DNA from 3 places in the Streptomyces sp. NBC_01635 genome. Region 2 is predicted to be linked to each of the others. Evidence: predicted binding sites of a transcription regulator. Region 2 holds the regulator's gene; each other region holds the start of a gene.
What was found. Region 2 encodes HrcA, which represses chaperone genes, less so after heat shock. Its sites were predicted from a motif close to TTNGCACTCNGNNNNNCNGAGTGCNAA; they were not measured.
Positions count from the first base shown of each region.

Region 1 (3,253 bases), 1.1 Mb from region 2:
GATCCTCACGGCGTTGGCGCCGGTCGCCTCGTCACCCTCGAGCTCCAGCTTCTCGAACACCGAGGAGGCCTGGAGCAGGGCCACGCCGCCACCGGCGACGATGCCCTCCTCGACGGCCGCCTTCGCGTTGCGAACGGCGTCCTCGATGCGGTGCTTGCGCTCCTTGAGCTCGACCTCGGTGGCGGCACCGGCCTTGATGACCGCGACACCGCCGGCGAGCTTCGCCAGGCGCTCCTGCAGCTTCTCGCGGTCGTAGTCCGAGTCGCTGTTCTCAATCTCGGCGCGGATCTGGTTCACGCGGCCCTGGACCTGGTCGGCCGAGCCGGCACCGTCGACGATGGTGGTCTCGTCCTTGGTGATGACGACCTTGCGGGCGCGGCCCAGGAGGTCGATCGTGGCGTTCTCCAGCTTGAGGCCGACCTCCTCGGAGATGACCTCGCCGCCCGTGAGGATGGCGATGTCGCCGAGCATGGCCTTGCGGCGGTCGCCGAAGCCCGGGGCCTTGACCGCGACGGACTTGAAGGTGCCGCGGATCTTGTTGACGACCAGGGTCGACAGGGCCTCGCCCTCGACGTCCTCGGCGATGATCAGCAGCGGCTTGCCCGACTGCATGACCTTCTCCAGGAGCGGCAGCAGGTCCTTGACGTTGCCGATCTTGGAGTTGGCGATCAGGATGTACGGGTCGTCGAGCGACGCCTCCATACGCTCCATGTCGGTGGCGAAGTACGCCGAGATGTAGCCCTTGTCGAAGCGCATACCCTCGGTGAGCTCCAGCTCCAGACCGAAGGTCTGGGACTCCTCGACGGTGATGACGCCTTCCTTGCCGACCTTGTCCATGGCTTCGGCGATGAGCTCGCCGATCTGGGTGTCGGCGGCGGAGATGGAGGCCGTGGAGGCGATCTGCTCCTTGGTCTCGACGTCCTTCGCCTGCTCCAGCAGGGCACCGGAGACGGCCTCGACGGCCTTCTCGATACCGCGCTTGAGGGCCATCGGGTTGGCGCCGGCGGCTACGTTGCGCAGGCCCTCCTTGACCAGGGCCTGGGCGAGAACGGTCGCGGTGGTCGTACCGTCACCGGCGACGTCGTCCGTCTTCTTGGCGACTTCCTTGACCAGCTCGGCGCCGATCTTCTCGTACGGGTCCTCGAGCTCGATCTCCTTGGCGATGGACACACCATCGTTGGTGATCGTGGGGGCGCCCCACTTCTTCTCGAGGACGACGTTGCGGCCCTTGGGGCCGAGCGTCACCTTGACGGCGTCCGCGAGCTGGTTCATGCCGCGCTCGAGGCCGCGCCGCGCCTCCTCGTCGAACGCGATGATCTTGGCCATGTGAAGTGGTCCCTCCAGGACTGGGGGTGATGACTCCAGGACCGCGCCCGCGCCCGCGACGGACGGCTCACAGACCCGGCGGTTCCTTGCTCCACCGGCACTGCGGGCCTCACCGACCCGGTCCTTACGTTGTCACTCTCACCTTCAGAGTGCTAACGCAATGATTAGCACTCGACCCATGCGAGTGCAAGCGCCTTCGAGGATCGGCGGGCGACTCAGCCACCCGCGAACACCCGGACAAGACGGACGGGGAAGCGGAGCGGGGAAGCGGAGCGGGGAACGAACTCATCCCGGAGCCCGCCCCCAGGTCTCGCCCCTGGGCCCCGCTCCGGGGACGAACGGCGGGACGAGCGGCGGGGCGGACCCCGGGCAGGGCGAAGGGCTCGTGTCCCCGGGGGGCGACCCCGGGGACACGAGCCCTTCGCTGGCAGGAAAATTCTTGTGGTTGCTGGTAGCGCGTTCAGGCGGTGACGCGAACCATGTCGGCCTGCGGGCCTTTCTGGCCCTGCGAGATCTCGAATTCGACCCGCTGGCCCTCTTCAAGGGTGCGGTAGCCGTCCATCTGGATCGCGCTGTAGTGGACGAAAACATCCGCACCACCGTCGACCGCGATGAAGCCGTATCCCTTCTCCGCGTTGAACCACTTGACGGTGCCCTGAGCCATGCCTAACTCCCCTATTACTGGCCCTTGCACAGATCCGCACTTCGCGGATCCGGGTCAGACCTCACTCCCCAAACGGTTGGGGGCGTGCGCCGGAACGCGTCGACCGCGGCTGAATGTATCTGCCCAACTGCCCTCTGCAACAGGTCAATCGGACGAGAAATCTCGACGTCGCCGGTCCGGAATGTGACGGTAGTTCGCCCGATTTCAGGGCAAGTCAGGCCGGGCAAACGCCGCAAAAGCCGCAGAAAGGGCCCAGACTTTGGCTACATCCAGTCGGGCGGGCGGCAGGAATTAATGGTTCCCGATGGGGAAATCGGGGCCGTGTTCCCCGACTCTATCGCGTTCAATCCCATGGAATGACCCCCTCCGCTTCTCTCACGGAGGGGGCCATTCGATGAACGCTCAGTCACACTGATTACCGATGGTAATGATCAGCCGCCGGCGACGGCCGGAATGATCGACACACCCGCACCGTCCGGGGTCACGGTCTGAAGACCCTGCTCGAAACGCACGTCGTCGTCGTTGACGTAGACGTTGACGAAGCGGCGCAGCTTGCCCTGGTCGTCGAGGACCCGGGCGGCGATCCCGGTGTGGTTCTTCTCCAGGTCGGCGATGACGTCGCCGAGCGTGGCACCCTCGGCGCCGACCTCGGCCCTGCCGCCGGTGTAGGTACGCAGGATGGTGGGGATGCGAACGGTCACGCTCATGCGAGGCCAGCCTCTCGGAAGGAGTCCAGGTTCGGGCGGATGGTCGCGGTCAGGCCGGTGTCGGCCACCGCGTCCAGCGTCTTGAGACCGTCGCCGGTGTTGAGCACGACGGTGGTCAGGGCCGGGTCCAGGTCGCCGTTCTCGATCAGCTTCTTCGTGACGCCGACGGTCACGCCGCCCGCGGTCTCGGCGAAGATGCCCTCGGTCCGGGCCAGCAGCCGGATGGCTTCCACGATCTGCTCGTCCGTCACGTCCTCCACCGCGCCGCCGGTGCGGCGCGCGATGTCCAGGACGTACGGGCCGTCGGCGGGGTTGCCGATGGCGAGCGACTTGGCGATGGTCTTCGGCTTCTGCGGCCGGACGACGTCGTGGCCCGCCTTGTACGCGGCCGACACCGGCGAGCAGCCCTCCGCCTGGGCACCGAAGATCTTGTACGGCCTGTCCTCGACGAGGCCGAGCTCGATCAGCTCCCGCAGCCCCTTGTCGATCTTCGTGAGCTGCGAGCCGGAGGCGATGGGGACGACGAGCTGGTCGGGCAGCCGCCAGCCGAGCTGCT
Region 1 is NZ_CP109277.1:4,177,828-4,181,080, forward strand. It holds gene groL (chaperonin GroEL) at 1-1,326, opposite strand, end outside; gene OHB56_RS19370 (cold-shock protein) at 1,787-1,990, opposite strand; gene OHB56_RS19375 (MoaD/ThiS family protein) at 2,422-2,697, opposite strand; gene thrC (threonine synthase) at 2,694-3,253, opposite strand, start outside.
Region 1: the regulator HrcA is predicted to act here: its motif matches at 1,491-1,517, upstream of groL (chaperonin GroEL).

Region 2 (3,253 bases):
GTGGACCGGGACGGTTCGGCGAAGGGCCGGAAACGGTGCGGCATCGGGTCCGAAGCCGGTCCTGCCCCTCGGTGCGGGCCGCTTCCGGGAGGGCACCGCGGGGACCTCGTCCGGTCCCCGCGGAAAAGCGCCCGTCGGCGCCCGCCCGTGTCCGACGGCTCCGTCAGCGCCCGTTGAAGGCGTCCTTCAGCCGGGAGAACAGTCCCTGCTGGCCCGGCTGGAACTGGCCCAGCGGGCGCTCCTCGCCACGGAGCTTGGCGAGTTCGCGCAGCAGGCGCTCCTGCTCGACGTCGAGCTTGCCCGGAGTCTGCACCTCGACGTGCACGATGAGGTCGCCCCGGCCGCCGCCGCGCAGATGCGTGACACCCCGGCCGTGCAGCGGGATCGACTGGCCGGACTGGGTACTGGGCCGGATGTCGACCTCCTCCATGCCGTCCAGCGTCTCCAGCGGCACTTTGGTGCCGAGGGCCGCCGCCGTCATCGGGATGGTGACCGTGCAGTGCAGGTCGTCGCCGCGCCGCTGGAAGGTGCTGTGCGGCAGCTCGTGGATCTCGACGTACAGGTCGCCGGCGGGACCGCCGCCGGGGCCGACCTCGCCCTCGCCGGCCAGCTGGATCCGGGTGCCGTTGTCCACACCGGCCGGGATCTTCACCGTCAGGGTGCGGCGGGAGCGGATCCGTCCGTCGCCGGCGCACTCCGGGCACGGGTTCGGGACGACGGTGCCGAAGCCCTGGCACTGCGGGCAGGGGCGCGAGGTCATGACCTGGCCCAGGAAGGAGCGCGTGACCTGCGAGACCTCGCCCCGGCCGCGGCACATGTCGCAGGTCTGCGCGGTGGTGCCGGGTGCGGCGCCCTCACCGCTGCAGGTGGTGCAGACGACCGCCGTGTCGACCTGGATGTCCTTGGTCGTGCCGAACGCGGCCTCGTCCAGCTCTACTTCGAGGCGGATCATCGCGTCCTGGCCGCGGCGGGTGCGCGAGCGCGGACCGCGCTGCGACGCCGTGCCGAAGAACGCGTCCATGATGTCGGAGAAGTTCCCGAAGCCACCCGCGCCGAAGCCGCCCGCGCCACCGCCGCCGGCCTGCTGGAGCGGGTCGCCGCCGAGGTCGTAGACCTGCTTCTTCTGCGGGTCCGACAGCACCTCGTAGGCGGCGTTGATCTCTTTGAACCGCTCCTGCGTCTTCGGATCCGGGTTGACGTCCGGATGCAGCTCGCGGGCGAGTCGCCGGAAGGCCTTCTTGATCTCTTCCTGCGACGCGTCCCGGCGTACGCCGAGTACGGCGTAATAGTCGGTGGCCACTTACGACTCCGCCAGGATCTGTCCGACGTACCGTGCCACTGCTCGTACCGCTCCCATCGTTCCCGGGTAATCCATGCGTGTCGGTCCGACCACGCCGAGCTTGGCAACCGCCTCGCCGCCCGAACCGTAGCCCACCGACACGACGGACGTGGAGTTGAGTCCCTCGTGGGCGTTCTCATGACCGATACGGACGGTCACGCCCGGATCCTTCGCCTCTCCGAGCAGCTTGAGGAGCACGACCTGCTCCTCAAGTGCCTCCAGAACAGGCCGGATCACCAGGGGAAAGTCATGTCCGAAGCGGGTCAGATTGGCGGTGCCGCCGATCATCAACCGCTCCTCGTTCTCCTCGACCAGCGTCTCCAGGAGAGTGGAGAGCACGGTCGAGACCGTACCGCGTTCCTCGGGGTCGAAGCCCTCGGGGAGGTCCTCGACGAGGGATGGTACGTCGGCGAAACGGCGGCCCGCGACACGGCTGTTGAGCCGCGCCCGCAGATCCGCCAGGGTCGCCTCGCCGACCGGCGCCGGACAGTCGACCATGCGCTGCTCGACCCGCCCGGTGTCCGTGATCAGCACCAGCATGGCGCGCGCGGGCGCCATCGGGAGCAGCTCCACGTGCCGCACGGTCGAACGGGTCAGCGACGGGTACTGCACGACGGCGACCTGCCGGGTGAGCTGCGCGAGCAGCCGCACCGTGCGGGCCACGACGTCGTCCAGGTCGACGGCGCCCTCGAGGAAGTTCTGGATGGCGCGCCGCTCGGGCGCGGTCATCGGTTTGACGCCGGCGAGCTTGTCCACGAAGAGCCGGTAGCCCTTGTCGGTGGGGATGCGCCCGGCGCTGGTGTGCGGCTGGGCGATGAACCCCTCGTCCTCCAGGGCCGCCATGTCGTTGCGCACGGTGGCCGGGGAGACGCCCAGGTTGTGCCGCTCGGTGAGGGCCTTGGAGCCGACGGGCTCCTCGGTGCCGACGTAGTCCTGGACGATGGCGCGCAGCACCTGGAGCCTGCGTTCACTGAGCATCACGCACACCTCCAGAAGCCGTCCGCCCGGTACCTTCCCTGGCACTCTTCGCACGCGAGTGCCAGTCTCCCCGCCCAGTGTACGGCCGGGGGGTGCTCCCTGGGCAAGGCCGGTCCCACGCCGTCGCGCGGCGAAAGCCGTAGGCCGTTAGCGTCGCGGTATGACGGTGGCTTGGGAAGAGTCGGGATGGGAACGGCTGGCGCCGGGAGTGGGACGGTGCCGGCTCCCGGTCTGGGACTGCACGGTGGGGCTCGTGGTCGGCGCGGACGCGGTGCTGCTCGTGGACGCTGGTTCCTCCCTGCGCGAGGGCGCGCGGTTGCGGGCCGAGGCGCAGGCGCTCGCCGGGCGGCGTGTGACGCATCTCGCGCTCACCCACCCCCACTTCGACCATGTGCTGGGGGCGGCGGTGTTCGCGGGCGCGGAGGTGTTCGGCGCGGTGGGCCTGGACACGGTGCTGGCGCGGGGGCGCGAGGAGCTGCGCGCGGACGCGGAGCGCCACGGTCTGGACGCGCGGGCGGCCCGGGAGGCGGTGGACGCGCTGGTCCGCCCCCGGCACACGGTGCCCGGCGAACGGATGCTCGACCTGGGCGGCGGACGGCGGGCGCTCCTCACGAACGCGGGACCGGGGCACACGGCGCACGATCTCGCGGTGCTGGTGCCCGGCGATCCGACGGTGGTGTTCTGCGGCGACCTGGTGGAGGAGTCCGGCGAGCCGCAGGCGGGCCCCGACGCCGTGCCGTCGCAGTGGCCGGGCGCCCTGGACCGGCTGCTGGCCCTGGGCGGCGAGGACGCGGTGTACGTCCCCGGCCACGGCGCGGCGGTGGACGCGGCGTTCGTACGCGCCCAGCGCGACGCCCTCGCGGCTCGTGTCGGCGTGTCGGGCTGACCCTTCGGCCGAACGGGGGCCGGCTTCTCCTATCGTCATCGGAATGCGCT
Region 2 is NZ_CP109277.1:3,116,299-3,119,551, forward strand. It holds gene dnaJ (molecular chaperone DnaJ) at 164-1,300, opposite strand; gene hrcA (heat-inducible transcriptional repressor HrcA) at 1,301-2,317, opposite strand; gene OHB56_RS14710 (MBL fold metallo-hydrolase) at 2,478-3,203, shown strand; gene OHB56_RS14715 (DUF3097 domain-containing protein) at 3,247-3,253, shown strand, end outside.

Region 3 (3,253 bases), 790 kb from region 2:
CGGCGAGGGGGAGGGGGAATGGAGGGAGGAAGGGAAGGCGGAACGGGAGGAGGAGGGGGAGGTGGAGGAGGGGGGCTGGAGCGAGGGTTGATGCAGAGACGACGGAGGGAACGGGGGAGAGGACGACGGCGGGAACGACACGGGACCACCACCTGCGACGAGGGATCGGCTTGCGGATCCCACGATGAGGCTTCCCGCCGTTCTCCGCCGGAGCCTGTGGACAGACCACGGCCTGTGGAAAACTCCCTCACCCGACCGTGAGCCGTAACGCGGTCGTGAACCGCGACCCGACCGTGCGTCACGACCCGACCGTGCGTCACGATGCGACTGTGAGCCGCGACGCGACCGTGCGTCACGAGCCCCGCGCCGGCAGCCCTACGGCAGCGAGAACCCCGGATCCATCCCGCCCAGCGCCGAGACGCACAGGCAGTCCCGTTCCTCGGTCGTCGGCAGCGCCGCCACCGTGTCGAAGAGCACGTTCCGCAGCCGGTCCACGTTGTCCGCGAACACCCGCAGCACCTCGTCGTGCGAGACGCCCTCGCCGGTTTCGACACCGGCGTCGAGGTCGGTGACCAGGGTCAGGGACGTGTAGCAGAGCTCCAGCTCACGGGCGAGCGCCGCCTCGGGGTGGCCGGTCATGCCCACCACCGACCAGCCCTGCGCCTGGTGCCACAACGACTCGGCACGGGTGGAGAAGCGCGGCCCCTCGACCGCGACCAGCGTGCCGCCGTCCACCGGCTCCCAGTCCCGCCCGCGCGCCGACTTCAGGGCGGCGGCCCGGCCTGCGGGGCAGTAGGGGTCGGCCAGCGACACGTGCACGACGTTCGGGACGGTGCCGTCGGGCCGCGGCAGCCCGTCGAAATAGGTGCCCGCCCGGGACTTCGTACGGTCCACGAGCTGGTCCGGGACCAGCAGCGTCCCCGGCCCGTACTCGGGCCGCAGCCCGCCCACCGCGCACGGCCCGAGCACCTGGCGCGCGCCGACCGACCTGAGCGCCCACAGGTTGGCCCGGTAGTTGATCCGGTGCGGCGGCAGATGATGGCCGCGTCCGTGCCGGGGGAGGAAGGCGACCCGCCGGCCGGCCAGTTCACCGAGGAAGAGGGAGTCGCTGGGCGCCCCGTACGGGGTGTCCACCTGGACCTCGGTCACGTCGTCGAGGAAGGAGTAGAAACCGGAGCCGCCGATCACGCCGATCTCGACGTTCGCCTTGTTCGCCATGCTCCGCACCCTAACCGGCCCCGGAAACGCCGAGGACCCCGTCGTCGGACGACGACAGGGTCCCGTAAGGATTCGGCCTCAGGCGGCGGTGCTGCCGGCGGTGCTGCTGGAACTGCCGGAGCCCGAGCTCGAACCGGAGCCCGAGGAGGACGAGGAAGAAGACGAGGACGAGGAACCCGAGGAGTCCGAGGAGGAGCTCGTCGACGAACCGGACGTCTTCGACGCCGGGGTGCTGCTCGACGAGGAGCCGCGGCTGTCGTTGCGGTAGAAGCCGGAGCCCTTGAAGACGATGCCGACCGCCGAGAACACCTTCTTCAGGCGGCCCTGGCAGTTCGGGCATTCGGTAAGAGCGTCGTCGGTGAACTTCTGCACCGCCTCGAGGCCCTCGCCGCACTCGGTGCACTGGTACTGATAGGTGGGCACTGTCTTCCTCCTGGCACTCTCACTCGATGAGTGCTAACGATCGTCAATGGTAACCCGTGCCGCAAGTGAGCGGCGTAACGTGCGTCACCCCGCCACGGGCGGCGGCCGGAGAGTGACCCTCATGAGGACGGGCTTCCGTGCGTGTTCCGCGGGTGTCCCGGACGCACTTCGCGGCGTGGCTTCCCAGGCGGGAAGCCACGTCCGCGGTGCTGTCGCGGCTTTGCCCGCGTGCGCGGGCGGACCCGGTGAGGGCCTGCGCGGCAGCCTGCGAGTGCGTCACATCTCACTGGTCACTGATCACTGCTCACCGATCGCTGCTTACTGCTTACTGCTTACTGCTTACTGCTCGCTGATCGCGACGGGATCGCGACGGGCCGTGCCGCGCGTGACCTCGCGGGTCGCCCGGGGCGGCACCAGCCGTGACCGCAGGGCCAGCAGCGTCACCAGGGCGAGCACCGTACCGCCCATCGGCACCAGGAACCCGGCACCGGACCAGAAGCGGTCCTCCAGCTGCCCGGAGACCGTGACCGCGGCCGCCTGACCGAGTGCCACCGCGCCGGTCAGCCAGGTGAAGGCCTCGGTGCGGGCACCGGCCGGGACCAGGTCGTCCACCAGGGTGTATCCGGTGATCAGGGAGGGCGCGATGCACATGCCGACCAGGAGGCCGAGCCCGCCGAGGAGCAGCGCCGAGTGGGCGGTCCACAGAGCGGAGGCGGTCACCGCGAGCGCCACGTACCCGATGACCAGGCGCCGCTCGGGGGCGGCCTTCCAGGCGATGGCGCCGCAGGCGATGCCGGAGATCATGTTTCCCGCGGCGAAGACGCCGTACAGGATGCCGTTCAGCCCGGGCTCGCCGATCGACTCGGTGTACGCGGCCAGGGACACCTGCATACCGCCGAAGACGGATCCGATGCCCAGGAAGATGACGATCAGGACGCGCACCCCGGGGACGCGGAGTGCGGAAACGTGTTCCACGCGCGCGTTCCCGCGGGCGGCCACCTCGGGCTGCGTGCCCTTCTGCGCGGCGAACAGCAGACCGCCGACCAGGGTCAGCGCGGCCTCGGTCATCAGGCCCGCCGCCGGGTCCACGACCGTGCACAGGGCGGTGGCCAGCAGCGGTCCGACGACGAAGGTCAGCTCGTCGGTGACGGACTCGAAGGCCGCCGCCGTGGTCATCAGCGGGGAGTTCTTGAGCTTCACGCCCCAGCGGGCGCGCACCATGGGCCCGACCTGGGGCACCGAGGCGCCGGTGGGCACAGCGGCGGCGAACAACGCCCACAGCGGGGCGCCGTTCAGCGCCAGCGCGGTCAGGGCCAGCCCGGACAGGGTGTGGAGCAGGACGCCGGGGACCAGGACGGCGCGCTGTCCGTAGCGGTCGGCGAGCCGGCCGCTGTAGGGCGCGAACACGGCCATGGAGACGCCGGTGACCGCCGCGACGGCGCCGGCCGCGCCGTACGAACCGGTGGTGTGCTGCACCAGCAGCACGATGGAGAGGGTGAGCATCGCGAACGGCTGGCGTGCCGCGAAGCCGGGGAGCAGGAACGTCCAGGCGCCGCGTGTGCGCAGCAGTCGACCGTATCCCGGACGGGAGGTGGCCGCAGAGTCCTTCGAC
Region 3 is NZ_CP109277.1:3,904,004-3,907,256, reverse strand. It holds gene OHB56_RS18110 (S-methyl-5'-thioadenosine phosphorylase) at 376-1,218, opposite strand; gene OHB56_RS18105 (FmdB family zinc ribbon protein) at 1,297-1,641, opposite strand; gene OHB56_RS18100 (MFS transporter) at 1,981-3,253, opposite strand, start outside.
Region 3: the regulator HrcA is predicted to act here: its motif matches at 1,652-1,678, upstream of OHB56_RS18105 (FmdB family zinc ribbon protein).